2 regions of the Sporosarcina sp. P1 genome follow, and region 2 is predicted to be linked to the other one. Evidence: predicted binding sites of a transcription regulator. Region 2 holds the regulator's gene; the other holds the start of a gene.
The links. The regulator CtsR, encoded in region 2, represses protease genes until heat stress. The targets are predictions, from matches to a motif close to ATGGTCAATAAAGGTCAAACA.
Positions count from the first base shown of each region.

Region 1: the regulator CtsR is predicted to act here: its motif matches at 7,680-7,700, upstream of clpP (ATP-dependent Clp endopeptidase proteolytic subunit ClpP).

Region 1 covers NZ_PDYS01000017.1:54-15,251, reverse strand. The annotation lists gene CSV73_RS13620 (acyltransferase) at 1-116, shown strand, start outside; gene CSV73_RS13615 (tetratricopeptide repeat protein) at 205-1,728, shown strand; gene trxB (thioredoxin-disulfide reductase) at 1,876-2,829, shown strand; gene CSV73_RS13605 (8-oxo-dGTP diphosphatase) at 3,034-3,510, shown strand; gene rapZ (RNase adapter RapZ) at 3,516-4,403, shown strand; gene CSV73_RS13595 (gluconeogenesis factor YvcK family protein) at 4,411-5,373, shown strand; gene whiA (DNA-binding protein WhiA) at 5,415-6,341, shown strand; gene CSV73_RS13585 (HPr family phosphocarrier protein) at 6,390-6,647, shown strand; gene clpP (ATP-dependent Clp endopeptidase proteolytic subunit ClpP) at 6,999-7,595, opposite strand; tRNA gene CSV73_RS13575 (tRNA-Arg) at 7,828-7,899, shown strand; gene CSV73_RS13570 (arsenic transporter) at 8,149-9,441, opposite strand; gene CSV73_RS13565 (ArsR/SmtB family transcription factor) at 9,432-9,746, opposite strand; gene CSV73_RS13560 (metal ABC transporter solute-binding protein, Zn/Mn family) at 9,880-10,851, opposite strand; gene CSV73_RS13555 (metal ABC transporter permease) at 10,913-11,782, opposite strand; gene CSV73_RS13550 (metal ABC transporter ATP-binding protein) at 11,782-12,522, opposite strand; gene CSV73_RS13545 (LemA family protein) at 12,938-13,516, shown strand; gene CSV73_RS16915 (TPM domain-containing protein) at 13,516-14,301, shown strand; gene CSV73_RS16370 (hypothetical protein) at 14,784-14,963, opposite strand.
Region 2 covers NZ_PDYS01000002.1:241,759-256,956, forward strand. The annotation lists gene metH (methionine synthase) at 1-1,155, opposite strand, end outside; gene CSV73_RS04035 (bifunctional homocysteine S-methyltransferase/methylenetetrahydrofolate reductase) at 1,136-2,995, opposite strand; SAM riboswitch class I at 3,078-3,189, opposite strand; gene CSV73_RS04040 (hypothetical protein) at 3,354-3,551, shown strand; gene CSV73_RS04045 (biotin transporter BioY) at 3,681-4,280, shown strand; gene bioB (biotin synthase BioB) at 4,280-5,281, shown strand; gene CSV73_RS04055 (CtsR family transcriptional regulator) at 5,642-6,112, shown strand; gene CSV73_RS04060 (UvrB/UvrC motif-containing protein) at 6,124-6,675, shown strand; gene mcsB (protein-arginine kinase McsB) at 6,665-7,753, shown strand; gene CSV73_RS04070 (ATP-dependent Clp protease ATP-binding subunit) at 7,939-10,386, shown strand; gene radA (DNA repair protein RadA) at 10,476-11,846, shown strand; gene CSV73_RS04080 (PIN/TRAM domain-containing protein) at 12,009-13,097, shown strand; gene ispD (2-C-methyl-D-erythritol 4-phosphate cytidylyltransferase) at 13,124-13,804, shown strand; gene ispF (2-C-methyl-D-erythritol 2,4-cyclodiphosphate synthase) at 13,818-14,297, shown strand; gene gltX (glutamate--tRNA ligase) at 14,381-15,198, shown strand, end outside.

The DNA of each region.
Region 1 (15,198 bases), on a different contig from region 2:
CTGCATCACTCGTCAATAAGGATATTCCGGCAGGTACATTTGCTGGCGGTAATCCAGTGCGTATCATATATACAGCCGAACAAATGGTGGAACGTGCAGCACGTGAAAGCAAATGAATGACGGATCATGTAGTTGTGATATACTAGAGGATACATTGCAGGGGGACGTCAAGTACGTTCCTCTTACTTTTTCGGAGGAGTTCGATTGAAAAACAACCAACGTTTTATAAAAGATAAAATTATATCATTCCTTCCTGACGGTGATTTTTATCGTAAACGCGCGATGCAAGCTATGCAGCGTGAACAATTTTCGGATGCGGAAAAATATTATAAACGTGCATTGGATTTGAATCCAGATGACGCACTGACACATATGGAATACGGTGTGTTTATAATGGAAGTCGGCCGCTTTGAAGATGCCTATGAACTTCTACAAACAGCTGATGACCTGGATCCAAACAATGAAGAGACGACTTTCTATTTAGCGGAAGTTCATGCACATCTCGGTCTACTGCGTGAAGCGAAGCAGTATGCATTGAAATATGTTGCTATAGCACCAGATGGCGTATTTGTGGAAGAAGCCCATGAAATCTCTGAATTCGCGGATCAAGAAGAAATGTTCGTTGAAGAAGGCGAACAGCTCGATGGGGAAGTCATATTTCGGCAAGAAAAAGCGCGTCGCATGATGGAGCAAGGGGATTTTGAAGACGCCATTGAAGTGCTTGAGGATTTATTAGTGGATTATCCAAAAACGTGGGCGGTTCATAATAATTTGGCTCTTGCGTATTTTTATATTGGTAAAGAGAAACATGCGGAAGATATTCTGTACAATGTCTTACGTGAAGAAAAAGGCAATATCCATGCGCTGTGTAACTTGGCGGTGTTCTTTTATTACAATCGGGATGAAAAGCGTCTGAATAGTATGATGGAGCTGTTGTCGAAGATCAAACCCTATCAATTCGAACAGCGCTATAAATTAGGTGCGACATTTGCGTTGACAGGTCGTTATGAAGAAGCGTACCACTGGCTTCGTAGTCTGCAAAAACGCGGATTTGAAGGAGATGTCGGATACTACTTCTGGCTAGCTAATGCTGCATATTTTACGGGTCACCGAAAAGTCGCGGAACAGGCAAATGAAGCCTTGTTGAAATTGGACCCTACCAAAGAAGGATTCGAACCTTGGAAGTCATTGGATGAAGAATTGGACATAGATTCTTACGAAGAGGATGTTCCGTTCTTGATCGAAAAGATTTCGAACCCTTATCGCAGTGAGCGAATGTTCGGTTTGTATTTAGTAGGAAAGTCGTCACACTTACAGGAAATCCTTTCACATCCCGGCTATATAGATGTTGAAAAATTGACTGCTGCGGAACAATTGTTTTTAGCACACAGCCTGAACTATTCATTCAAAGTGACTAATCCATTTGAAAAAGCTTTGAAAAAAGCGCTGGCTATTTGTGATCTATTGTATGAAGAATATAAACCGCTTGATGAGCGAAGTGTACAATTCTTTCAAATGTGGTTCACGCTATGTGAAAATGCGCTTGAACAGAAATATATGTTCAGTAATGTGCAAGCAATTGCTGCTGCTGCAGATTATATGTTCCAATCTTCACATGACGAAAAAGTGACAAAGAAGTCTATAGCTGAAAACTATAGTGTATCCGTTACAACGCTATCCAAGTATATTCAGGAACTGCTTCAATTTCTGCCTTATACAAAAGAATAACTACTTGTAGATGTTGCATTTAAGTTGAAATTCGAGTGTAATTCTCGTACGATTTTATATAGCGATAGTTTTATCTGCCAGTCAGATGAAATCTTTGGTGAAGTGAATGACACCAAAGGGTGCATATTTTGAAGGAGGAAAACTACAATGACGACGGAAGAAAAGGTTTATGATGTAATCATCGTTGGAGCAGGGCCGGCAGGGATGACAGCGGCTGTTTATACATCACGTGGAAATATGTCTACACTGATGTTAGAAAGAGGCGTACCAGGCGGTCAAATGGCCAACACAGAAGAAATAGAGAACTATCCTGGATTTGAAAGTATTTTAGGTCCGGACATCTCGACAAAAATGTTCGATCATGCGAAACGTTTCGGAGCTGAATATGCTTACGGTGACGTAACGAAAATCGAAGACGGCCGCGAATTCAAAACAATTTATGTAGGCGAGAAACAATATAAAGCACGTGCAATCATCTTGGCAACGGGTGCAGAATACCGCAAGATGGGCGTGCCAGGTGAGGAAGAATTGACTGGTCGTGGCGTGAGTTATTGTGCGGTATGTGACGGCGCATTCTTCCGTAATAAAGAGATCGTCGTAATTGGCGGCGGTGACTCTGCAGTAGAAGAAGGTTCATACTTAACACGTTTTGCTAACAAAGTGACAATCATCCACCGTCGCGATACATTGCGTGCGCAAAAAATCGTACAAGAGCGTGCATTCGCAAATGAGAAGATTGATTTCATTTGGAATTCAACAGTTAAGCAAGTGAATGAAAAAGACGGCAAGATCGGTTCTATAACGCTAGTCTCTACTGAAGACGGTTCAGAACGCGAAATGGAAACGGAAGGTATGTTCGTTTATATCGGACTAGATCCTATAACAGAGCCTTTCAAAGATCTTGGCATTTTGGATGAAAACGGCTATATTGAAACGAATGATATTATGGAAACAAAAATTCCGGGTATTTTTGCTGCGGGCGATGTGCGTGAGAAATTATTACGCCAAGTCGTGACGGCTACAGGAGACGGAAGTATTGCAGCTCAAGCAGCTCAGAAGTATATCGAAGAGTTGATGGAAGAAGTAGAAGCAAAGGCGTAAACAGGTGATGAACTTGTAATGTGTCTGTAAACGTTCTGCAATATAAAAGGGGGATAATAGGTAGAAGAAAGACACCCCTTTCATAATATAGCAACTTTGTGGCTATTTACGGTATAAACTTCCGTGAATAGCCGTCTTTTTTTTTCGTTTTCAATGAAAGCATTGTATACTATACATACATACTTGAAAAGTGGGGAACAACATATGCAAAAAATTGCTAACTTGCTCATGGTGAAAGACGGTCAAGTCCTATTACTAAAAAAGCCGAGGCGTGGATGGTATGTGGCGCCGGGAGGAAAAATCGACGAAGGTGAGTCAGTCTATGAAGCGGCTACTCGTGAATTTCTCGAAGAAACCGGTGCGCAGGCGATTGCGCCACATATAAAAGGCATATATACGATGATGATTATGGATGATGAGGGAAAAGAATTAGTAGACGAATGGTTACTCTTCACATTTGTCGCACATGATTATTCCGGAGAATTGATGAAGACCACCATTGAAGGTGAACTAGAATGGCATCCGCTAGAAAGTTTGCATACACTACCCATGGCGGAAGGTGATCGCAAGAATCTGCTCTTTGCGGTGAGTCAGAAAGGTATGCAGTATGGAACATTCTATTATACAGAGCAATTCCGCTTCTTGCGGGAATCACTTCAACAATCAATGGAAGGTGAATAACATTTATGGATCAACCACAAGTGGTAAATGAATATGAAGTGGTAATTATTACGGGGATGTCAGGTGCAGGCAAGACCGTCGCTATGCAATGCTTTGAAGACATGGGATTCTATTGCATCGACAACTTGCCGCCCGAACTATTTGTAACATTCCTCGATTTGATGATGAAGTCGGATAATCAAATGAGACGTATTGCCGCAGTGATGGATACGCGCGGAGGAAGTTTATTTGATTCTATGATTACCGCACTCGAAGGATTATTCAAGATGGAAGATGTCAAAACAAGTTTGTTATTCCTAGATTCAGATGACGAAGCACTAGTGAAACGTTATAAAGAAACACGTAGATCACACCCGTTATCTGAAGGTGGCGTGTTACTCGAAGGGATTCGAAAAGAACGTCATTTGCTGACTGAAATAAAAGGACTTTCACGTTCTATTATTGATACATCGAAATTAAAGCCCAAGCAATTACGGGAAAAAATCACACGTGAGTTTTCTGAAGCAGGTGAACCGAACTTCACTTTGAACTTTGTATCATTTGGATTCAAGCATGGTATGCCGATTGATGCAGATGTAGTATTTGACGTTCGGTTTTTACCAAATCCGTTTTATCTGGAAGAATTGCGCCCGTTGACAGGTTTGAATCATGAAGTATCGGATTACGTATTGAAATGGGCGGATACGAAAGAATTAATTGAAAAACTAACGGACTTATTCAAATTCTTAATTCCACAATATAAACAAGAGGGAAAAGGTCAGGCAGTTATAGCGTTCGGGTGTACAGGTGGGCAACATCGTTCTGTTACACTGGCTGAGTACTTTACAGGCGTTTTTAAAGGCGATTATCCAACACATGTATCGCACCGGGATGTTGAAAAAAGAAAGGGTTGACATGAATATGCAATCCACTACGATGAAAAGTGTTGTTGTATTTGGAGGCGGCACAGGGTTATCTAATATCCTTCGGGGGTTAAAACGGTATCCGATCGAATTGACAGCTATTGTGACGGTGGCGGATGATGGAGGAAGTTCAGGTCGTTTATTCGATCAGTATAACGTCCCGCCGCCTGGAGATATAAGACAGGTTATGGCAGCGCTTTCAGATGTTGAGCCAATGATCGAGAAGATGTTTCAGCATCGCTTTGAAGGATCTGATGGATTGAAGGGACATTCTCTTGGGAATTTGATGCTTACGGCCTTAACAACTATTACAGGCGATTTCGCTCGTGCAGTCGAGCAGATGGGCGTTGTTCTGAATATTAAAGGAACAGTATTACCTGCAGCAAATCAGCGAATTACCTTGCATGCCGAGCTTGAAGATGGTTCAATCATTACAGGCGAATCGAAAATTCCTCTCTATGGAAGGAAAATCCGTAACGTTTTCATCACGCCTCAAGATGTAAAACCATTACCGGAAACAGCCGATACGATAAAAAATGCAGATTTAATCGTATTTGGACCGGGAAGCTTGTATACTAGTACTTTGCCAACACTTTTAGTGCAGGATATCCGCGAAGCAATCCTTGAAAGTGCTGCAAAAAAGGTTTATGTCGGAAATTTAACTACACAACGTGGCGAAACGTATCGCTATACTGCTTCTGAGCATGTTCAGGCGCTCTATGATCATGCGGGAGAACCATTTCTCGATGCAGTTCTAGTGAATAATGCAGAAGCGTTCAGACGTGTGCATAACCTCAGTGAAAATGAAGAGCCTTGGCTTGTGGAGAATGATTTGGAGATGCTACAAGCACTAGTGCCTGAGGTATTTGTACAAGAGATCGCGACCATTAACGATGGGACGATTATGCATAAAACGATGGAAGTGTCAGATATGTTGATGCGTTATATAGAGAGAACGTAGAAGGCGGATAGATATGAAAATCGCCGAAGAGGGGGAATATCATGTCTTTTGCATCTAAAACGAAAAAAGAACTGACGCAGATTGAGACGGATGATTGCTGTACGAAAGCAGAAATTGCGGCATTCATACGGATGAATGGTGTTATGTCTTTTTCAAATAAACAACTTAGTCTTGATGTTCAAACGGAAAATGCCTCTATTGCGCGTCGTCTGTATTCAAATGTGAAGGCGTTATATCCATATAAAGTGGAATTGCTTGTACGCAAAAAAATGCGTTTAAAGAAAAATAATGTCTATATTTGCCGGATTCGTGATGGAGCCAAGCACTTGTTGGAAGAACTATCCATCATGACGCATGACTTCCAAATGATTAATACGATCGATCCACAGCTCATTGAAAAAGACTGCTGTGCACGCGCATACTTACGGGGAGCTTTCCTGGCAGGAGGTTCCGTTAATAACCCGGAGACGTCTTCTTATCACTTGGAAGTCTTCTCGAGCTATCAAGAACATAGTCAATCACTTGTTGAGTTGATGAACCATTTTCATTTGAACGCAAAATCTATTGAACGTAAAAAAGGATTTATCGCGTATCTGAAAGAAGCAGAAAAAATATCCGATTTCTTAGGCATCATCGGTGCACATGTATCCCTTATGAAGTTTGAGGATGTGCGGATCATGCGGGATATGCGCAACAGTGTGAATCGGTTAGTGAATTGTGAAACCGCGAATCTGAATAAAACGATCGGTGCGGCACAAAGGCAAGTAGAAAATATTAAGTTGATTGAGCGCACGATTGGGTTAGATCAATTACCGGAACGTCTGCAAGAGATTGCTCAATTACGTGTTACTCATCAAGATGTGACGCTAAAAGAGCTAGGCGAGCTGGTAACGGGTACTCCGGTTAGTAAATCGGGTGTCAATCATCGTTTGCGTAAGATTGAAGAAATCGCAGATCGATTACGGTAAATTATTAGTAGATCCTTCTTAAGAAGAGGAAGAAAAGGAGCACACAATATGGTAGAAAAAACAGTGAAAGTAGGAATTAAACCTGGTTTGCAAGCGAGGCAGGCGGCATTATTTGTACAGGAGGCCAATAAGTATACGGCTGATATTTATTTGAAGAAGGATAATCGTCAGGTGAATGCGAAGAGTATCATGGGGATTATGAGTTTGGCGATTGCGAAGGGGACGGAGATCACGTTGATTACAGACGGGATTGATGAAGATTTGGCTCTTCAGAATTTGGCTGAGATTGTGGAAGATGAGCAGTAAGTTGAATAGGGGTGGCGATGACCTTGTGGGGTTTCGTCATCTTTTTTTGTTTTTGGCTTAGTGAGGGGGAGACGTGGAGAAGCCGTTGATCTGTGTTTTAGGCGGACGCTTTCCTGCGGGCATGGCTTGAGCCTCCTCGTCACTGCGTTCCTGCGGGGTCTCAAGGCTCATGCTTTTCCCGCGGGAGTCGCCGCCTAAAACACAGATCACCTAGTTTACGTTTCTTTCTGGAGTTAGAAAGCCGGTACATTTGTTTGGTAAAGATTAATCCTAAACCCAAATCCATATAAGAATACAAAATAAAAAGGTTGTCACGGAAGGCCGTTTGGCATTCCGGACAACCTATGGTTATTATTTCTTTTCGATTTCGTTGCGTTCTAGAACGTGGTCGATTAGGCCGTATTCTTTAGCGCGTTCGGCAGTCATGAAGTTATCGCGGTCTGTATCTTTTGCGATGACGTCGATTGGCTGACCTGTGCGATCTGAAAGGATTTGGTTTAGTTTTTCACGTAGGTGCAAGATGCGTTTTGCAGCAATTTCGATCTCAGTTGCCTGACCTTGTGCGCCACCTAGTGGTTGGTGAATCATTACTTCTGCGTTTGGCAAAGCGTAACGTTTACCTTCTGTACCAGCTGTCAGCAAAAATGCACCCATAGATGCTGCCATCCCTACACAGATTGTGCGGATGTCTGGTTTGATATATTGCATTGTATCGTAGATTGCCATACCTGCTGTGATACTTCCACCTGGGCTGTTAATGTAAATGGAGATATCTTTTTCTGGATCTTCAGCTTCCAAGAATAGCAGTTGTGCAACGATGGAGTTTGCCACGTTGTCGTCAATGCCGCTCCCGAGCATGATAATACGATCTTTCAATAGACGAGAGTAGATGTCGTACGCTCGCTCACCACGGTTTGTTTGTTCAATAACTGTAGGAATTAGATTCAATTAGACTTCCTCCTTTAATCACTTCATAATATTCGTTCCGTTGAAATCATTTCGTATTTCAACTATAACTGTATTTTACCTATTAAGGTCAACAAAGGTCAAATCATTTGCCTTAAAAATACACATTGCTTTTCATTATATTCTACGATATAATGGAAGATGTCTCTTACAGAAGAAAAGCTTTTTTCTGTAGTCGAGTAAATTATAGTTAAAGCTTGATACTACACGTTTAGTCCTCGTGGTGCAATGGATAGCACGCAAGCCTCCGAAGCTTGAAATGTGGGTTCGACTCCCGCCGAGGGCATCATAGTGAAGCGTTTGAACAGTTCGCATTTTGCGATCATGTTCAAACGCTTTTTTATGTTCGGATTTCTATTGCTCACGACTTTCTATTCTACATTTTCCCCGCATAGACCTTCTTTTAAACTTCATTGTTTAATATCTCTTGGCAGTCTTTAGTCTCGTATGGGTATTCCACAGTCAGAAAATGTTCTTTCTCTTGCGTAAAATGAGGGGAGACAAACAGGCTTTCTTTGTCTAACTGACAATCATTTTAAGAAACCGAAAGCCACCACCATAACCCCGTCAGCGTAATGAGAAGTGTAGGCACGGTCAATACAACACCTACTTTAAAATAATACCCCCATGAAATGCGCACACCTTTTAACGATAGCACATGCAACCAAAGCAACGTCGCAAGCGAGCCGATCGGTGTCATCTTCGGACCTAAATCAGACCCGATCACATTCGCATAAATCAAAGCTTCCCGAACATTAGGCGGAACCGAGGCATCCTGGATCGCTAACGCATCAATCATCACAGTCGGCATGTTATTCATGATCGACGACAGGATGGCTGCGATAAAGCCCATGCTAATCGTTGCAACATACAAGCCATGACTTGATGTCCACTCGATCAAGCCTGTCAATATAGACGTCAATCCTGCATTGCGCAATCCATAGACGACTACGTACATCCCGATGGAAAAGAACACAATAGCCCATGGTGCTCCTTTGATGACCGTTTTAGTCTGCACCGCTTCGCTCGTCCTCGCGATCAGCAAGAATACGATCGCAATGGAACCCGCGATGAAGGAGACGGGTAAACCTAGTGATTCGCTTATGAAGTAACCGAACAGTAATACGCCGAGTACTACCCAGGAAATGCGGAACATTTTATGATCCCGTATCGCGCTGGCGGGTGTTCGCAACAACTTTTCATCAAAACGTTTCGGTATAGATTTACGAAAATACATATACAATACGAGAATACTTGCGCCGAGACTGAAGAAGTTCGGGACAATCATCCGGCTTGCGTATTCAGCGAAACCGATACCGAAGAAATCGGCAGAGACGATGTTCACGAGATTACTAACGACAAGTGGCAGGGAAGTAGTATCCGCAATGAATCCCGACGCCATGACAAAGGGTAAGATCATCTTTTCTTTGAAATCAAGTGCACGCACCATTGCGAGGACAATGGGAGTGAGTATTAATGCGGCCCCATCATTAGCAAAGAAAGCCGACACACCGGCGCCAAGTAGGATGACTAGTAAAAACATTCGCACGCCGCTTCCTTTTGCAAAGCGCGCCATATGTAATGCAGACCACTCGAAAAATCCAATTTCATCGAGGATCAATGAAATGATGATCAGCGCGACGAATGTCAATGTAGCATTCCATACGATAGATGTTACGTCGATGACATCAGTAAAACTGACAACGCCCGCAAGTAGAGCGAGAACTGCCCCAGCGATGGCAGACCAGCCGATCGATAGGTTGCGTGGCTGCCAAATAACAAAGACTAGTGTGAGTAGAAATATAAGAGAAGCTAGTATTATTTGCATGGGTTCTCCTCCTTGCTACATTCAATAGTAGGAACCGGTAATAGTTTCAATAATTCCAGTAATAACAAATAGTGGGGATGGGAGCTATTAAGTGACCAATATACCCAGCGTCCGCGTCGTTCATTCAGTACGATTTCATCACTTTTTAGTCTGTACATATGCTGACTAATTGCAGGTTGTGATACATCTAGTAGAGTATTTAAATCACAAATGCATAAAGGCTTTTGCTCCAATGCTTTCAACAATTGTAATCGTGATTGATCCCCAATTGTTTTTAAGTAACGTTCCATTTGCTTAGGGTTCATAAAATTCTCCTTTATTTTTAGTATCTATATCATATAAGTTCAGACTTATATATTCAATACATGTAGACAAACAAAAAAGAAGCCACAGGGGAGTGTGGCTTCCTTTTTGTCTCAAGTTGGTTGATCGAGCGGATTATCGTTCTTTGCTTAACTCATCATGGATGAGATTCATATTGTAGTTCAAGTATTTTATATACGTATCGATCGCGTCACCAGGGTTACCAATTTCATCAGAGTAGATGGGTTTTTCAGCAATTGGAACACCGGTCTCTGCGGAAACAGTTTCCATTGGGCGAGTATCTACATTAGATTCTACGAATAAAACAGGAACTTTGTGTTCTTGGATATAGTGAATGAGTTCTTTGATTTGTTTTGGGGAACCATTCTCTTCGGTATCGATTTCCCAGATAAACGCTTCTTTCAAACCATAGTGGTCATTCAAGTATTGGAATGCACGTTCACTTGTGACGAGCACACGGTTTTCTTCAGGTATCGTTGATATGCGTTCTGCGAATTCATCGTCTAATTCTTGTAGACGTTGTACGTACTCGTCACCTTGTTGTTGAATCTTTTCACTCTCTGTCGGGTGTCTTTCGATCAATGCATCGCGCATAGCTTCTGCCATCTTCACACCAACAGCTGGATCGATAAACGCGTGTGGGTTGATTTCCTCATCACTGCCGTCTTCTCCGCCGATATACTTTGGTTCTACTTCTTCAGTCAAGCTATATATGTTTTCATCTTTCTGACCAACCGAATCCATCATTTTGAAGAACCAGCCTTTTTCTCCGCCTTCAAGGTTTAAACCGTTGTAGAATAATACATCTGCATCGGTTGCGGCTTTAATATCATTTGGCAAAGGCTCATATTCATGAGGGTCCGTTCCAGTTGGTACTAAGTTATATACATCCACATAGTCCCCACCGATTTCGCGTGCCATATCCGCAATGATGGTAAATGATGTAACGACTTTCAGCTTGTCGCCTGTTTCCGCCGTTTTATCATCATCCGTACTTTCTGTCTTCTTACCTTCATCATTACCACATGCTGCTAACATCAATACAGCGAGCAATGATAGTGTAAGCCATTTTGCTATGTTCTTCATGTAATACATTCTACTCCTTTACGAATACTAAATTTTTATTTTTGCCGAGGCGGTTAAACGTTTAATTGGTTGCGCCTGTAATCGATTTACGTTTGAACTTTTTACGGAACATCCCCACAATAACACCTTGCTTAGGTGAGAATAAAAATGCCAAGACGAAAATGGCTGTTGCTGCCAAGGCGATCACGGGTCCCGAAGGCATATTGTACAAGAAACTGAAATACAGTCCAGTGATGGAAGACACAGCACCGAAAAATGCTGCCAGTGCGACCATGACCGATAGTCGATTCGTTAACAGATACGCTGTCGAAGCGGGTGTAATCAATAAAGATACAACAAGAATCACACCGACAGTCTGTAGTGAAGCGACTGTCACCAATGTCAGTAAGAACATAATCGTGTAGTGAATCAAACGTGTTTTCAAACCGTATGCCGCAGCCATCGTCTCATCGAAACTGGAAACGAGTAGTTCTTTAAAGAACAAAACGACTACTAAAATCACAATGGCACCGATGATCAATGTCAGCCACATGTCGGAACTGCGAACAGACAACACGTTACCGAATAAAATCTGCGTCAAATCTGTCGCACTTTTCGCTTGTGTGATTAAAATAATACCGAGAGCGAAAAACGCTGAGAAGACAATGCCGATAGAGGAGTCATTTTTGATTCGACTATTTTGAGATATGGCACCGATACTGAATGCTGTAAGAACACCCGTAAACACTGCGCCATAGAAATAACTAATTCCAAGCATATAAGAAATGGCAACACCTGGTAGAACCGCGTGGGAAATCGCATCGCCCATCAAAGCCATACCCCGAAGGACAATGAAACTTCCAATCACTCCACAAATGATGCCGACCATGATCGACGTAATCAATGCTTTCTGTAAGAAGTTGTACGTCATTAAGTCTTGAATGAATTCCATTACATAGAAACCTCCAAGCCGTCGATCATAAATTCACGGTTATATGCTTTTGCCATATTGCTTGACTGGAATACTTTATTCGTGGGACCTGCATCAATTAACTCTTTATTAATAAGGATTAGCCCGTCAAAATATTTTTTCACTTTTGATAAGTCATGGTGAACAACGAAAATCACTTTGCCAGTAGCTTGCATTTCACGCAATATCCCAATAATGATTTCTTCACTAGATACGTCAATTCCTACAAATGGCTCATCAAGGAAGAAGTAATCCGCCTTTTGCGCTAATGCACGTGCGAGGAATACTCGCTGCTGCTGGCCGCCTGATAACTCACCGATTTGGCGATTTGCAAAGCTTTCCATTCCTACTTGCTTTAAACACTCCATTGCCCATTCTTTATCTGCTTTACGCGGACGTCTTAGCAAGCCAATTTTCGGATAGGTTCCAAGCAAAACCGTATCTTTTACGATGATAGGGAAGTTCCAGTCGATATTGGAACGTTGCGGAACATAAGCAATTTGCTTACGCATGGAATCCACCGTCTTGCTACCGATTTTTACATCTCCATGATCTTTATGGATTAAGCCAAGCATCGCTTTCATTAATGTAGATTTACCCGCACCATTGGGCCCGAGAACACCAATCAAACTACCAGCCCCAAATGAAAAAGAAACATCTTTTACCACTTCATGGCCGTCATACGAAACCGTTATATTATTGACTGATATCGGATCTATCATCTAGTTTCCTCCTCTTTTCTTTCCCTAGTGCAACTTTCAGATAAAAGGAATACAACTTTTATTTTAGTCAAGAAGCAGTATAGTTTTTTATAAGTAATAATATAAAACAATAGTTTCCCTTATGCAACTCTAATGCATGATTGGTACTATATTGTTTCCTTCGTGCAACTTTTATCAGTATAGCGTACTCAAAATTATCTGTAAAGTAGTTCTTGAAAAAATCCTGTAAATTTTATCTACGAGCACCTGTAATTGAATAAATGCATCATATTGTATGTAGTTTATGCTTATACATAGGAAGTAAATGGGGGATAGACCCAACCATTCACTTTTAAAATATTGCTTCAGGAAGTTTGGCGAGTGAAAGAAGTAGGGTAAGTACATACTAATGAAATGATGAGAGGAGTAGTGATGTATGAAGAAATTAGCTGGCCCGCTTATAGCCATTATAGTGTTAGTAATCATCGCAGCGATTATGATCGTTCCTTCCTACAACAAGTTAGTGAACTTGGATGAAGACGTCAACCAGTCGTATGCACAGATTGAAACGCAATTACAACGTAGAGTAGATTTAATCCCGAACTTAGTCAATACCGTGAAAGGATATGCCTCACATGAAAAAGAGGTGCTTGAAAACATTGCGAACGCACGAAGTAAAATGGCCGGTGCACAAGGTCCTGAAGAACAAGCAGCAGCAGATTCAGAACTATCGAGCGCATTGAGTCGTTTATTAGTAGTGGTAGAAAATTATCCGGATTTAAAAGCAAACCAAAACTTCCAACAACTAATGGATGAATTAGCTGGGACAGAAAATCGTATCGCAGTTGCACGTAAAGATTATAACGACGTCGTATCTATCTTCAATAGAACCGTTAAACGATTCCCTGGTAAAATCGTAGCTTCGATCTTTGGATTCGATGAAAAAGAATACTTCAAAGCGGTCGAAGGGGCGCAACAACCGCCATCAGTCGATTTTGGGGATGACGTGAAGTGATGCACCGCGTCTGCATGTTCTTCGTAGCGCTACTAGTAGCCCTAACTGGTACGACGACCGTTCATGCGATTACAGATGTGGTAGTGGATGATGCAGATATTTTAACACCCGCTCAAGAAGCGGAAATAGAAGAGTATGGCATGCGCTTGCAAGCGGCCACGAAAGCAGAACTTGCTGTTCGTACAGTGTATTCCCTCGAAGGCGAGCCCGTTGAGGAGTATGCACTGCGCTTGCTTCGTGAATTGCAATTAGGCGATAAAGAAATGAATAATGGTGCATTGCTTGTCGTGTCCACAGAAAAAAATGAAGCGGCAGGTATTGAGCGTAAGTTCTATTTAACAACTGGCTACGGTTTGGAAGGAGCACTTCCTGACGGCAAAGTAGGACGTTATATTGATGAACTCGCGATGCCATATTTAAGGCAACAACAACCAGACCTCGCGATTATGGAAGCGTACAAAGCATTCTATAATGAAATAGCCGCGGAATACGGACTCGAAGGCGATGAGTTGCCAGTCGTATACCCCGAACAAGGTGAAGAAGACGTCGGCATTCCATCGTTTGTTATTGTGATCATCGTTCTCTACATTATCTTCCGCGTCTTTTTCGGCGGCGGAGGAAGAGGCGGTGGAGGCGGTCCACGTGGTCGATCTAGCGTCGGACCGATATTCTTCCCTGGTTCCGGCGGTGGCGGCTTCGGAGGTGGAAGTAGCGGCGGCGGAGGCTTTGGTGGCTTCGGAGGCGGTGGTTCCGGTGGTGGTGGCGGAGCAGGACGAAGTTGGTAATAGCTTGTTTCGCAGAAAGTGACGATGACTCGATTGGTGAGTTATCGTCACTTTTTTTGTGGTGTAATGGAGTTACGCATCGGCTTTTTGCCCGCGACACGATTTAGTCTTTGGCATTAGCAGCTTCCGCTCAATGAATCCCGCAATCCGCTCTATATGCCGCGGCAAGCGCACTATGCGTAGCGTTATTCGCTCAATCGCGATCCGCAACCGCTCATAGTTCCACGTTGTCCGCTCTATGTAGCTTCGCATCCGCTCTATGCCCGCGGCGCTACACCTGGTATCCCGGTATTCTATCGCCGCGCCATCTAGTTTTTGGCATTAGCGGCTTCCGCTCAATGAATCCCGCAATCCGCTCTATATGTCGCGGTAAGCGCTCTATGTGTAGCGTTATCCGCTCAATCGCGATCCGCAACGGCTCATAGTTCCACGCAATCCGCTCTATATAGCCTCGCATCCGCTCTATGTCCGCGGTGCTACACCTAATATCCTGGCATTCTATCGCCGCGCCATCCAATCTCTGGCATTAGCGACTTCCGCTCAATGAATCCCGCAATCCGCTCTATATGCCGCGGCAAGCGCTCTATGCGTAGCGTTATCCGCTCAATCGCGATCCGCAACCGCTCATAGTTCCACGTTGCCCGCTCTATGTAGCCTCGCATCCGCTCTATGTCCGCGGCGCTACACCTAATATCCCGGTATTCTATCGCCGCGCCATCTAGTCTTTGGCATTAGCGGTTTCCGCTCAATGAATCCCGCAATCCGCTCTATATGCCGCGGTAAGCGCTCTATGCGTAGCGTTATCCGCTCAATCGCGATCCACAACGGCTCATAGTTCCAAGTTACCCGCTCTATGTAGCCTCGCATCCGCTCTATGTCCGCGGCGCTACACCTAAT
Region 2 (15,198 bases):
AGGGTTCGCAAGACAAATATCTAATACGTGAGCACCACGTTTTACTTGTGCTCGTGCGATTTCAGCAGCTTCTTCAAACTTTTCCTCTACAATTAGTTGTTTGAATTTACGTGAACCGATAACGTTTGTACGTTCACCAATTAATAATGGACGCAATGTATCGTCGTAAAGCAAAGGTTCAATCCCTGAAATAGCATGACCATGAGGGTTTTCGGGCATCTTGCGTGGAGCCTTATCTTTAACTACCTCACGTATTGCGCGAATATGATCAGGCGTTGTACCGCAGCAGCCGCCCACCATGTTCAACCAACCTTTTTCAGCGAAGCCTTCCAGTTTTTTCGATAGTGATTCAGGAGATTCATGATAATGTCCTTCCTCATCTGGCAATCCCGCATTTGGATAGCAGGTTACGTAGCTTGTCGCTAAGTCCGATAATGAACGCAAATGGTCCGTCATGAATTCTGGACCTGTCGCACAGTTTAAACCCACCGAAAGTGGATGGACGTGTTCAATGGAAATATAGAATGCTTCAATACTTTGTCCAGCAAGTGTTGTACCCATCGGTTCGATCGTACCTGAAATCATGATAGGAATTTCGCGTCCAAGCTCTTCAAATGCCTTTTTAATACCAATTGTTCCAGCTTTCACATTCAGCATATCCTGACTCGTTTCCATCAGTATCAAATCACTGCCTGCTTCTATAAGCGCTTTAGCCTGTACATAGAAATCATTGGATAGTTCATCGAACGTAATACCGCCCGTGACCGAAAGCGTTTTTGTCGTAGGTCCGATCGCACCTGCGACAAAACGTGGCCATTCTGGAGTAGAAAACTTCGCCGCACTTTTTTTCGCTATCTCTACAGACTTTGCATTAATTTCATCTGCACGATGACCAAGTGAAAATTCATTTAGTACTAGGGGAGTGCCGCCAAATGTATTCGTACAAATGATATCAGCACCGGCTTCTAAATATTCATCGTGAATTTTCTCCAAGACGTCGGGGCGCAACACACTCATGTATTCATTACATCCATCATATTCTTCTCCGCCGAAGTCTTCCGTCGAGAAATCTTCCGCTTGCAGCATCGTCCCCATCGCACCATCAATGATCAGGATTCGTTTATCTAGTTGTTCTTCAATAGGATGTCTCTGCATGTGTTAATTCCCTCTCCTTCTGCTGGTCTATTTTCTTAATATACTCATACAACTCTAATGTCATATCGTAGCGCAGGAATGGTGTGATGAGATACAGCCCATTAAAATATTGTGCCGCTGTATCTATCAATTCTTTTGCGATTTCAAGACCTGTTTCAGTTGATCTTTCGCGATCCTCTCCGCATTCACGCATTCTTTCCAACACATCTTCTGAAAGCTTGATGCCCGGTACCTCGTGATGCAGGAACTCTGCATTTCGTATATTCGTCAATGGCATGATACCGATGAAGATCGGTGTATCCAAGTGTTTTGTTGCTTCATATACATCGATAATCTTTTCTTTCGTATAAACTGGCTGAGTGATGAAATAGTCCGCACCCGCTTCAATTTTCTTCTCAAGCCGTTGTACAGCACGATCGATTACACGTACGTTCGGATTGAAAGCTGCTGAAATGGAGAAGCTGGCTTTCTTGCGCAACGGCTTACCAGAGAATGAAATCCCTTCATTCAATTTCTTAATCAATTGCAATAACTCCATGCTGGATACATCGTAGACACTTGTAGCACCGGGGAAGTCCCCAACTTTTGTCGGATCGCCTGTTACAGCTAGGATATCGTGAATACCTAATGCATCAAGCCCCATCAAATGTGATTGTAAGCCGATAAGATTGTGATCCCGACACGTTAAGTGTACAAGCGGGCGGATATTATGTTGCATCTTAACGATCGAGCCCATCGCCATGTTGCTGATGCGAGGGGAAGCAAGTGAATTATCTGCCATTGTTATAGCGTCAACTCCAGCGTCATATAACATATTTGCACCTTTGATATAATCGTCCGTTTCCAAGTGGCGTGGTGTATCTAGTTCTACAATTACTGTACGCTCTGTTTTCGCTTTTTCATGAAGAGGTTGATGTTTTGCAGGACCCGCTTCATGAATCACGATAGGTTTTGCCGGTTGTACAACCTTTTCTGTGATAGGTGTCAGTCGCGCTAACTGTGTTTTCGCAGCTTTAATATGCTTAGGTGTTGTCCCGCAACATCCACCAATCAGCCGAACGCCTTGATCACGAAGTAATACGGCAGCGCGTCCAAAGTATTCTGCTTCTGATTCATAGACAATACGGCCATCCTCAACATCTAATAGACTGGCGTTTGGATATGCGGATAAAAATGCTTTTTCCGGTAATGTCACATTATCGAATGCTTGAATCGTGTGGTAAGGACCTAATCGACAATTGACTCCTACGATATCTGCTCCAAGAGACTCGAGCTGATGAAGTGCGGCGTTTAATGAAAGTCCGTTCTGCAATACGCCGGGATCATGCATAGAAACTTGTGCAATCAATGGGACATCCGTGATTTTCTTTAATGTTGTAACTACGGATGATAACTCTTCAAAGTCATAATACGTCTCTAATAGAAGACCATCAGGATCACCTGCCAATAATGCATTGGCTTGTTCTAGTACGACTTTTTCTATTTCATCCAATGTAGCATCGCTTTTACGTATCCCCCGCAAGCCGCCTATTGTTCCAAGTACAAATTGCCCCCCAGGTGCCGCTGCACGTTTTGCAATTTTCATAGCTGCCTTATTGAATTCTGTAACATGACTTTCTAGACCGTAGCGAGCTAATTTGTTTGCGTTCGCACTGTAAGTGTTTGTCTGGATAATATCTGCACCGGCTGAGATGTAATCTTGGTGAATTTGCTCTATAATTTCAGGCTTTTCTATGTTTAGTTCTTCATAACAGTAATCAATTCCGTAAGAATATAAAATCGTCCCCATTGCACCATCTGCCGTTAGGACATTTGTTTGTAGTTTCTCGAGCAATGACATAATTCCATCTCCCTTTGCTTTTTTTAATCAAAAAAAGCCTTCAAGTATATTAGAAGGCTTTGTAATCTCAATGACTAGTTCCCTCTCATCTTTTCAGTGTGTCGATTTGACAGACTGCTGGAAGTAGCACCTTGCCAAAATGGCTGGTTGCTGAAGCGTCGACGGGCCAGTCCCTCGGCTTCTCTTGATAAGATATGATTCTTATTCAATTATTTCGATTATTCTAACCATATCATAGCGGCTTTGTTGGATACCGTCAAGTGAACGTTTGGTGAAGTTCAAAGTGCGGAGTTAGAGCATAGAGAAATTGTGGCATATATGATAAAATACAAGAATCAACTCAAAAAGGTGAGGAATTATGCGATTCTTTAAATACTCATTTCCAATCGCTGTTCTTGTAGGTACACTTGCTTGGATTATGATAGGCAATAGTTACGAGGAAGTTGCTTATGATATGCGTGTGTACATTACGATAGCGGCTGCTATATTTAGTGGATTAATCTCAAGTGTTTTGTTTCGAAAAGAAAAAGAAGAACAGATTGATGAGAAGAAGTAGACTGTCAGCGTGATGCTGCAGTCTTTTTTTGTCTACTTTTATTGGTTAACTAAATAATAAATTGTGTTGACAATAAATGAGTTAACCGATATTATTTGTGAGGTAACTAATATAAAAAGAGGTGTCGTAATGACAATAGCAACAGAGAGACGAGCGGTAAGTAGATTTAGCGCATTAACTATTGTCTACAGTGGGATGTTCGCAGCGTTAATGATGATTGGAGCGAATATTACATCCTTCGTGCCGTTTTTAGTAGTTGGTGGAGTACCCATCACATTGCAAACATTTTTCGCAATCTTATCAGGACTATTACTTGGCAGTCGTCTAGGTGCGTTATCGATGACGGTTTATATGTTAATAGGGCTAGCGGGTGCGCCGGTTTTTGCTAAATTTTCTGGAGGCTTCGGTCAGATCTTGAGTCCGACGTTTGGCTTTATTCTCACATTTATTCTGATCGCTTATGTAGCGGGAAAGATTGTAGAGCGAAAACACACCATGTCTGCTTTTATTACCGCAGCATTGGTCGCTACAGCAATCAACTATATACTAGGCACAAGTTGGATGTATTTTGCGTACAAGATGTGGGCTGCTGCACCCGACGTGTTTACCTATAAGATTGCTTGGCTATGGATGATGCCTCCACTGCCAAAAGATTTAATTCTTGCTGTATTGTCAGGCGTATTCGCGTTTAGAATGTCAAAACACTTGAAAGTGAGGCGTACGTTATAATGAACTACCAAAGATTGGCTACACAAGTACTTGAAGGTTATGTATTGACTGATGAGGAATCACTCGCAATATTAAATAGCCCAGATGAAGATTTACTATTATTACTGCACGCAACGTATTCAATTCGATCGCATTATTTTGGAAATAAAGTGAAGTTAAATATGATCATCAATACGAAATCAGGATTATGTCCAGAAAACTGTGGGTATTGCGCACAATCCATCATTTCAAAAGCACCTGTCGAAAAGTATGCGATGATGAAATCGGAAGAAATACTAGAAGGTGCAGAACGTGCTGCTGCTAATAAAGCGGGCACCTATTGCATTGTAGCAAGTGGACGGGGACCGCGTGACAGTGAACTGGACATTGTCATTGATTCTGTTAAACAGATTAAAGAGAAACACAAAGGCATGACGGTATGTGCTTGTCTAGGTATTTTGAAACCAGGACAAGCGACTCGTTTGAAAGAGGCAGGAGTCGATCGCTACAACCACAACTTGAACACTTCTGCAGAGCATCACGAAAGTATTACTACATCGCATACATACGATGATCGGGTAAATACTGTAGGACTTGCCAAAGAAGCAGGCATATCTCCATGTTCAGGTGTCATCGTCGGCATGCGTGAAACAAAGCAAGATATCATCTCCATGGCGCGTAGCCTAAACGAACTGGATGCAGACTCAATACCTGTAAACTTCCTGCATGCAGTGGATGGAACTCCATTAGAAGGGACATCAGAACTGGAGCCACGTTACTGCTTAAAAGTCCTGTGTCTGTTCCGCTACATTAATCCTAGCAAAGAAATCCGCATCTCAGGTGGACGTGAAGTTAATCTAAGAAGCCTACAACCACTAGGCCTATACGCTGCGAACTCTATCTTTATCGGCGATTACCTCACAACAGCCGGCCAAGAAAACGATCAAGATCAAAAAATGCTTGAAGATATGGGCTTCGAAGTTGACTTGGAACCTTTGAACAAAGAACCCATCACTATTTAAATAAAATGAATAAAATTATTTGTATACTTTGTGACTGAAGACAATCCACTATAAGGATCTGTACTTCAGTCTTTTACTATTCGTTTAGAATACACTATAGAAAGATTACAGTAGTTCACCGTAAGTAGAAAGTACCCGTCTGGAACGATGGACAACGGTGCTAACCTATCCGCCATGTTTTTGTCTCAAGACTAATTGAATAATCATTAGCTAAATGTGGCAACCTAGCAATAGGTTTTCTTTCGACGTAATAAGGTATACATATAAACAAATGAATTGCATCCCACCTAATTTCTGCGATACAATCAAGTCAAAGATAGTCAAAGTCAACTAGAAGATCGAGCGAAATGAGGTGACGAGATGCGTAATATTTCTGACATTATAGAAGGATATTTGAAGTCGATTATAGAAGAGGAAGATAGCGCTTCTATTGAAATCAAAAGAAATGAGATTGCCGAGAAATTCCAATGCGTACCATCACAAATCAATTACGTAATCAAAACCCGGTTTACAGTCGAAAGAGGCTACGCCGTAGAGTCTAAGCGAGGGGGCGGGGGCTATATCCGGATTTACAGGGTACGTACCAACTCCCGAAAGGATTTACTTGAACAAGCGTTGGAGATTTTAGAGAGTGAAGCGTCTTCTACTATGGCGGAAGATGTCATCATCCGTTTAATTGAAGAAGAAGTCATTACAGAACGTGAAGCTAAGCTGATGCTTGCTGCGGTGGGCCGTGCTACTTTGCGTTATATGTTACCTGAGCGGGATGCGTTACGTTCGCGTATTCTTCGCGCCATGTTAGTTACATTAATTTATGAAGAGATAGAATGAGGTGAATCTCAATGCTTTGTGAAAACTGTAAAGAACGACCAGCTACTGTAGTGTTTAAACAAGACACCTTAAATGATAAAACTGAGCGCCATTTATGTGATAAATGTGCATTTTACTCGCAAACATTTTCATTCAGTCCGGATCAGGAACCGTTATCAATTCAACAATTTTTAGCACACTGGTTGGGCGGATCAGAATTATTCTCAGAACAAAAAGCCGATGAGAGATTACCGGATGGTCCGAAATGTCCGAATTGTGATTTGACCTTCCATCGTTTCCTTGACATCGGAAAGTTTGGTTGTGCTACATGTTACGTGGCATTCAGCGGACAGCTACCAAGGTTGTTTGCTAAATTGCATAATGGGCATACCCAACACCGCGGAAAAATTCCGGTTTCCCTTAATGAGCGTTTTGCTTTAAAGAAAAAACTAGAAGATATCCGTACGAAAATGCAGCAAGCTGTAGAAAATGAACGATTTGAAGAAGCGGCAACTTTGCGGGATGAGGCGAACCAGTTGAAACAGCAACTGTCCGACGGGGGTGATGATCAACATGTCATTTGAAAAATTCTTCAAACAAGAACTGACGGGTTGGATGGTGGCGGAAGGTGAGCATGCTGACATTGTCTTATCCACAAGAATCCGGCTAGCTCGTAATTTACAAGATCATCTATTTCCTATAAATGCTTCACAAGAAGATGCAAACCGTGTAAGCCAAGCGTTGAATCAAGCAGTCGAGACGATGCAGGATCACCACTTCACAGGCACCACGATGAAAGATTTGTCACCACTTGAAAGACAAATTTTAGTCGAGAAACACTTGGTCAGTCCGCAATTGATCAATCCTAAAAAACATGGATCGGTTTTGCTGTCGGAAGATGAAACGATCAGTATTATGGTGAATGAAGAAGATCATATTCGCATTCAATGTATTTATCCAGGCTTTCAAATAGATCAGGCATATGAGCATGCTGATCAAGTGGATAGCGAATTGGAAGTGAATTTGAACTATGCCTTCGATGAAACATTCGGCTATTTGACAAGTTGTCCATCTAACACAGGTACAGGAATGCGCGCTTCTGTCATGATGCATTTACCTGCATTAACTATCACTAAGCAAATCGAGCGAATTATTCCTGCGATATCAAGGCTTGGAATGGTCGTACGTGGAAGTTACGGAGAGGGCAGTGAAGCGCTAGGCAATATTTATCAAGTTTCCAATCAAATTACACTTGGCAAATCAGAAGAGGAAATACTGAAAGACTTAGGGAGTATTTCAAAGCGTTTGATTGCGCATGAAAAGAAATCCCGTGAATTATTATTGGCTAAGTCAGAAGTTCACTTAGAGAATAGATTATTTAGAGCACTTGGCACACTGACTCATTCGCGGATTTTACCATCAGCGGAAGCAGCAAAATGTTTGTCTGACGTCCGTTTGGGTATTGATTTAGGTATCATTGAAAATATTGATATGACCATTTTGAATGAATTGATGATTTTCATGCAACCAGGTTTTCTCCAACAATACGCGGAGACAGAGTTAACATCTGATGAACGAGATATTCTTCGTGCACAATTATTCCGGGATCGGCTAGGCGTAGTACGATCTGCTACACAAAAAAAAGACAGTGATCCGTTATGAGCAAAGTTTTTGCAAGAAAGACTCATAGCATTTATAATTAATCAAAGATAGTCAAAGTCAATATGCGAATTAGGTTGTATCGCGAACTGACATGAATATATATAGTTATATGAAACAAAGCATGGATGCGTTATTTTGCATAACATAGAATATAGTCCACTGATGAAGGAAAGAGGGGAATGGATATGATGTTTAATCGATTTACACAACGTGCACAAAAAGTTTTACAACTGGCTCAAGAAGAGGCTATTCGTTTAAAGCATGAATCTATTGGTACTGAGCATATTCTACTTGGATTGATTCGAGAAGGCGGCGGCATCGCGGCAAAAGCTCTTGAAGCAATTAGCGTGAGTGCAGATACTATTGAACGAGAAGTAGAGATTTTAGTAGGCGTAGGCTCTAAAGATGTGGGTCCGATCGTTCATTATACTCCGCGTGCAAAACGTGTGATCGAATTATCTGTTGATGAGTCTCGCAAATTAGGACATTCTTATATTGGTACTGAGCATATTTTATTGGCTTTAATTCGAGAAGGAGAAGGTGTGGCGGCACGCGTTCTGAATAATGCAGGTGTTAGCTTGAATAAAGCTCGCCAGCAAGTACTCCAATTGCTTGGTAATGATGAAAGTTCTGTTGGAAACCCAGCGAATTCTGCATCAGCAGCAACACCTACATTAGATGGCTTAGCGCGAGATTTAACTGAAATCGCACGTGAAGGTACATTAGATCCAGTAATTGGGCGAAGCAAAGAAATCACGCGTGTTATTGAAGTATTGGCACGTCGTACGAAAAACAACCCAGTACTGATTGGGGAACCGGGTGTAGGTAAAACAGCGATTGCAGAAGGCTTGGCGCAGCAAGTCGTAAGTAATGAAGTACCGGAAATCTTGCGCGACAAACGCGTTATGACACTGGATATGGGTACAGTTGTCGCAGGTACAAAATACCGTGGTGAGTTCGAAGATAGAATGAAGAAAGTAATGGAAGAAATTCGTCAAGCAGGTAACATCATTTTATTCATTGATGAATTGCACACATTGATTGGTGCGGGTGGAGCAGAGGGTGCTATCGATGCATCCAATATCTTGAAGCCATCACTTGCACGCGGCGAACTACAATGTATCGGTGCTACAACACTTGATGAATATCGTAAATATATTGAAAAAGATGCAGCGCTTGAACGACGTTTTCAACCAATTCAAGTCGATGAGCCATCCGTAGACGAAACGATTCAGATCATTAAAGGCTTGCGTGACCGTTACGAAGCGCACCACCGTGTGAAGATTACGGATGAAGCGGTTGAAGCAGCAGCGAAGATGTCTGATCGTTATATCTCGGACCGTTTCTTACCAGATAAAGCAATTGATTTAATTGACGAAGCGGGTTCGAAAGTCCGCTTGCGTTCGTATACAACTCCTCCTAACCTAAAGGAGCTCGAGGTGAAGCTTGAGGCCATCCGTTCCGAGAAGAATGCAGCCGTACAAAGCCAAGAATTTGAGAAAGCTGCTTCTTACCGTGATAAAGAGCAGAAGATGAAGGAAGAATTGGAAACAACGAAAGCGGCTTGGAAAGAAAAGCAAGGGCAGACTGAATCCGAAGTGACAGTAAATGATATCGCATCTGTTGTGGCGATGTGGACAGGAATTCCTGTTGACAAGATTGCAGAAACAGAGTCCGCTAAATTGCTTAACATGGAAGAAATTCTACATGAACGCGTCATTGGTCAAAATGAATCTGTTGTAGCAATTTCCAAAGCAATCCGCCGTGCACGTGCGGGGTTAAAAGATCCTAAACGTCCAATTGGTTCATTTATTTTCCTTGGCCCTACTGGTGTAGGTAAAACTGAACTAGCTCGCGCGTTAGCAGAAGTAATGTTCGGTGATGAAGATGCGATGATTCGTATCGACATGTCAGAGTATATGGAGAAGCATGCAACATCTCGTTTGGTGGGATCACCTCCCGGCTATGTTGGTTATGAAGAAGGTGGTCAGTTAACGGAGAAAGTTCGCCGTAAGCCTTATTCAGTAGTACTACTCGATGAAATTGAAAAGGCACACCCTGATGTATTCAATATCTTATTGCAAGTATTGGAAGATGGGCGTCTGACAGATTCTAAAGGACGTACAGTTGATTTCCGTAACACGGTAGTCATCATGACTTCTAACGTAGGGGCAACGGAATTGAAGAAAAACCGTTACGTTGGCTTTAATATTCAGGATGGCGAGTCCAATTATGATGATATGAAAGAGAAAATGCTTGCAGAGTTGAAAAAAGCATTTAGACCAGAGTTCTTAAACCGTGTAGATGATATGATTGTCTTCCACTCATTGGAGAAAGAGCACTTACGTGAAATTGTTAGCTTGATGAGTGATGAACTTGCAAAACGTTTGGCTGAACAGGACATCGAATTGGTGTTGACTGAATCTGCTAAAGATAAGATTACGGAAGAGGGATATGATCCTGAATACGGGGCTCGTCCACTACGTCGTGCATTACAGAAACATGTGGAAGATCGATTATCTGAAGAGTTACTTGAAGGTAAAGTTCTGATGGGTGAAAAAGTAATCATTGATGTAGAGGATAATCAGTTTGTCGTACGTACGGAAAAACAAACAGTAGCAGCAGAAAAATAATAATAGGATAAACCGGATAGCTCGCTCGCTTAGTTTTTAAAAAGCGTAGCGGGCTGTCCTTTTCGTATTTTAAGATAAGGAGAGAGTATATGGCTAAGCGTAAATCAAAGTTCATGTGCCGCTCTTGTGGATATGAATCCGCTAAGTGGATGGGGCGCTGCCCTGGTTGTGGAGAATGGAACACAATGGATGAAGAAGTAGAGATTGTGCAAAAAGGACCGCGTGCCGCATTTCAGCACGGGGAAAGAATGAATCAGAAAGCTTTGCCGATCAGTCAGGTAGAAATGGCTGAAGAGCCCCGTGTCAAAACGGAATTAGAGGAATTAAACCGCGTACTTGGAGGGGGGATCGTTCCGGGCTCGCTCATATTAATCGGTGGTGATCCGGGAATCGGGAAATCTACATTATTGCTTCAAGTCTCGTCATTACTTGCGAATCAACAGCAGCGCGTACTATATATATCAGGAGAGGAATCGATTAAGCAAACTAAGTTACGAGCAGAACGTTTAGGTGTGAAGTCAGACGAGTTATATATTTATGCCGAAACCGATCTCGCAATGATCAATGAAACTGTGGACGATGTGAAGCCGAGATTTGTTATTGTGGACTCGATTCAGACTGTTCATCATCCAGAAGTATCATCAGCGCCAGGGAGTGTATCTCAAGTGCGTGAATGTACCGCAGAACTAATGCGTATAGCAAAGACGCAAAACATTGCTATATTCCTCGTAGGTCACGTAACGAAAGAAGGGCAGATTGCAGGACCACGATTGCTTGAGCATATGGTGGATACGGTACTATATTTTGAAGGAGAACGTCACCATACATACCGTATTTTACGCAGTGTTAAAAATCGCTTTGGTTCCACCAATGAAATCGCCATTTTTGAAATGTTGCAAGCGGGATTAAAGGAAGTCTTAAATCCATCTGAAATGTTTTTGCGTGAGCGGTCACAAGGTGGAGCGGGCTCTACCATTGTCGCTTCTATGGAAGGCACACGACCGATACTCGTTGAAATTCAAGCATTAATGACGGCATCAAGTTTTAATTATCCGAAGCGTATGGCGACTGGACTGGATCAAAACCGTGTGCAATTATTGATGGCGGTATTGGAAAAACGTGCAGGGATGCTATTGCAGACACAAGATGCGTATATTAAGGTTGCGGGCGGTGTTAAATTGGATGAACCCGCCATTGATTTAGCAGTCTTACTAAGTATCGTTTCTAGCTATCGTGACACGGCTGTAGGGGCGCGGGATTGTTTTGTTGGTGAAGTAGGGTTAACAGGAGAGGTTAGAAGGGTATCTAGAATAGAACAACGCGTTACGGAGGCGGCGAAGCTTGGTTTTGATCGCATTATCATTCCGTCGTCCAATCTGGGTGGTTGGGATGTTCCGGAGGGGATTGAAGTTGTAGGAGTTGAAACTATAACGGAGGCGTTGGGAGTGGCATTCAGATAATAAATTTTTATACAACGGGATAAGTAGAAAGATAAGAAACTTTCCTGTAATTTAAATAGTCCTAGTAGGTTAAGTGAGGAATTTTCAGAAATTCCTCACTTAACCTAAGCGGCTAACCATAATTCGTTGTATACTATTAGAAAGAAAAGGAGGTGGAAGAATATGTTGAAAAAGGTAGTCCAAGTTTCGTTCTTATTAATCGGAGGAACTCTCGGTGTATTATTTTTACCGTACTTATTCGCTATGTTTGAGTTTACATCTCGCCCCATTATAGAGAACCCGTATGTGGAGGCAATTATAGGAGCCATCATTCTATTTTTATTAAGCTTATTTTTAACTGAACCGATTGTAAATTTCATTAAATGGATTGAAGAAAGACTTCTGAAAGCACCGATCATGGATTTATTATTCGGTACAATTGGATTAGTCGTAGGATTAATCGTTGCATTTTTATTCAGTTTCGGACTAAGTGCTATCGGTTTTCCGGTAGTGTCTTCTGTTGTGCCTGTATTATTGTCTATTCTTCTCGGTTATTTAGGTTTCCAAGTAGGTTTTAAAAAATGGGAAGAATTCATTAATGCATTTTCTAATTTACGCATGACAACAGCAAAAAGGAAAGAATCGTCAGAACCAGTTGTCACTCCTCCACAAAAAGATGTATATAAATTATTAGATACTAGCGTCATTATCGATGGACGTATTGCGGATATAGTGGCAACAGGATTTTTACAGGGAATTTTAGTTGTACCTCAGTTTGTACTGACGGAACTACAGCATATAGCAGATTCATCTGACACGTTGAAGCGAACAAAAGGTAGACGTGGTCTGGATATTCTAAAACGTTTACAAAATGATGACGGCCCTCAAGTGCTCATTACGGACGAAGATATTCCAAATGTAGCCGAAGTGGATCTAAAGTTAGTTAAACTGGCGAAGAAAATGGATGGCCTAGTTGTAACAAATGATTTCAACTTAAATAAAGTATCGGATTTGCATGGTGTTGCAGTTTTGAACATAAACGATCTCGCTAATGCAGTAAAACCGGTAGTCATTCCGGGTGAAGAAATGCATGTGGTCGTCATCAAGGACGGCAAAGAACATAATCAAGGCGTCGCATACTTGGATGATGGCACAATGATCGTCATTGAAGATGGTCGGTCTCATATCGGGGATGCCATTGATGTTGTAGTGACAAGTGTATTGCAAACATCCGCGGGACGAATGATTTTTGCGAAACCCAAGGGTCGATAACCAGCATAGAAAGCAGAGTGACAAACGTGAAATATACAGTGATGATTCCTGCTGCAGGAAGCGGCAAACGAATGGGTGCTGGACAAAATAAACTCTTCCTGAAAATTGGAGGGCATTCAATCTTGTATCATACAGTAAGTGTGTTTCAAGAAGACCCCAATTGTGAAGAAATCATTATGGCTGTGAAGCCGGAAGAGCAAGCCGTGATTGAAGAGATTCTTGAACTGCATCAACATGCGAAACCTATTACATTTGTAAAGGGTGGTGGTGAGCGTCAAAAAAGTGTGGCGGCTTGTATCTCTGCTTATGAAAAGGAAGGTATTGTTCTCGTCCATGACGCGGCTAGACCTTTCTTAAATTCATCAGTCATTACCGAACTGGTGCGTACCGCTAATGAAAAAGGTGCAGCTATAGCGGCAGTTAAGGCGAAAGATACAATTAAGTACGCGGAAGCTGGTGCTGTAAAAGAAACGTTGGATCGTGAAAAGCTGTGGCTTGTACAAACGCCTCAAGCATTTCAATATAAATTGCTTAAAGAAGCCTCTGACTCGGCCATTCAAGACGGTTTCCTGGGCACGGATGAATCCATGCTAGTGGAACGGATTGGCCACGAAGTCCAAGTGGTGGAAAGCTCATATGACAATGTAAAAATGACAACCCAGGAAGATCTGGCTATAGGTGAAATCTTACTGGCCAGAAGAAAGTAGGAGGAATAATCACATGTTTCGAATTGGACAAGGTTTTGATGTACATGCATTTGAAGAAGGTAGACCACTTATTATCGGCGGTATCACCATTCCGCACACAAAAGGATTGATTGGTCACTCCGATGCGGATGTGTTGTTGCATACCGTAACAGACGCTGCACTTGGTGCAATTGGTAAAGTGGATATTGGCACACATTTCCCTGATACGGATGATGCGTTTAAAGACGCCGATTCTGCTGTTTTATTGGAAAAAGTGTGGGCGATGGTAAAAGAAGAAGGTTATCGTCTAGGTAATATTGATTGTACGATTATTGCGCAGCGCCCGAAAATGGCACCATATATTGGGGATATCCGTGAACGCGTGGCGGAATTGCTTGAAGCGGATCTGTCGCAAGTGAACGTGAAAGCTACGACTACGGAACGTCTAGGTTTCCCTGGGCGCGAAGAAGGAATCGCAGCGATGGCAACGATTTTACTAATGAAAAACCAGTAACTTTCAAAACATCCTCTACAGTGCTAAAATAGATAGGAAATTATATAAGAACGTAATCAATTTGAAACGGAGAGGTAAATCATATGACACAAGAAGTACGAGTGCGTTATGCACCAAGTCCAACAGGCCAACTACATATTGGTGGCGCGCGGACCGCGTTATTCAACTATTTGTTCGCTCGCCACTATGACGGGAAATTCATTGTTCGTATTGAAGATACGGATACAGCACGAAATATTGAAAGTGGTGAGCTGTCACAACTTGAAAATTTGACGTGGCTCGGTATCCATCATGACGAATCAATTGATATTGGCGGAGAATATGGGCCGTACCGTCAAATGGATCGTCTGGATTTGTATAAGAAGTATGCAGATGAAATGCTCGAAAAAGGGCATGCTTACAAATGTTTCTGTACACCTGAAGAGTTAGAAGCAAAGCGTGACGCACAGAAAGCAGCGGGAATCGCAGCGCCTATGTATGATGGCACTTGTCGCAATTTGACAGCTGAACAAGTAGCGGAAAATGAAGCCGCTGGGAAACCTTACAATATTCGTATGCGCGTTCCTAAAGACGTTACGTATACAATTGATGACCTTGTGCGCGGTGAGGTAACATTCGAATCAAAAGACATCGGTGACTGGGTTATGGTTAAAACGAACGGTATTCCTACGTATAACTTTGCTGTAGTCGTCGATGATCATTTGATGAAAATCTCCCATGTTTTCCGCGGAGAAGAGCATTTGACGAATACACCAAAGCAACTAATGGTATTTGATGTATTCGGTTGGGAACATCCGCGATTTGGTCATATGACGCTGATTGTCAATGAAGAACGTAAAAAGCTTTCAAAACGTGATGAATCCATCATTCAATTCATTACACAATACAAAGATTTAGGTTA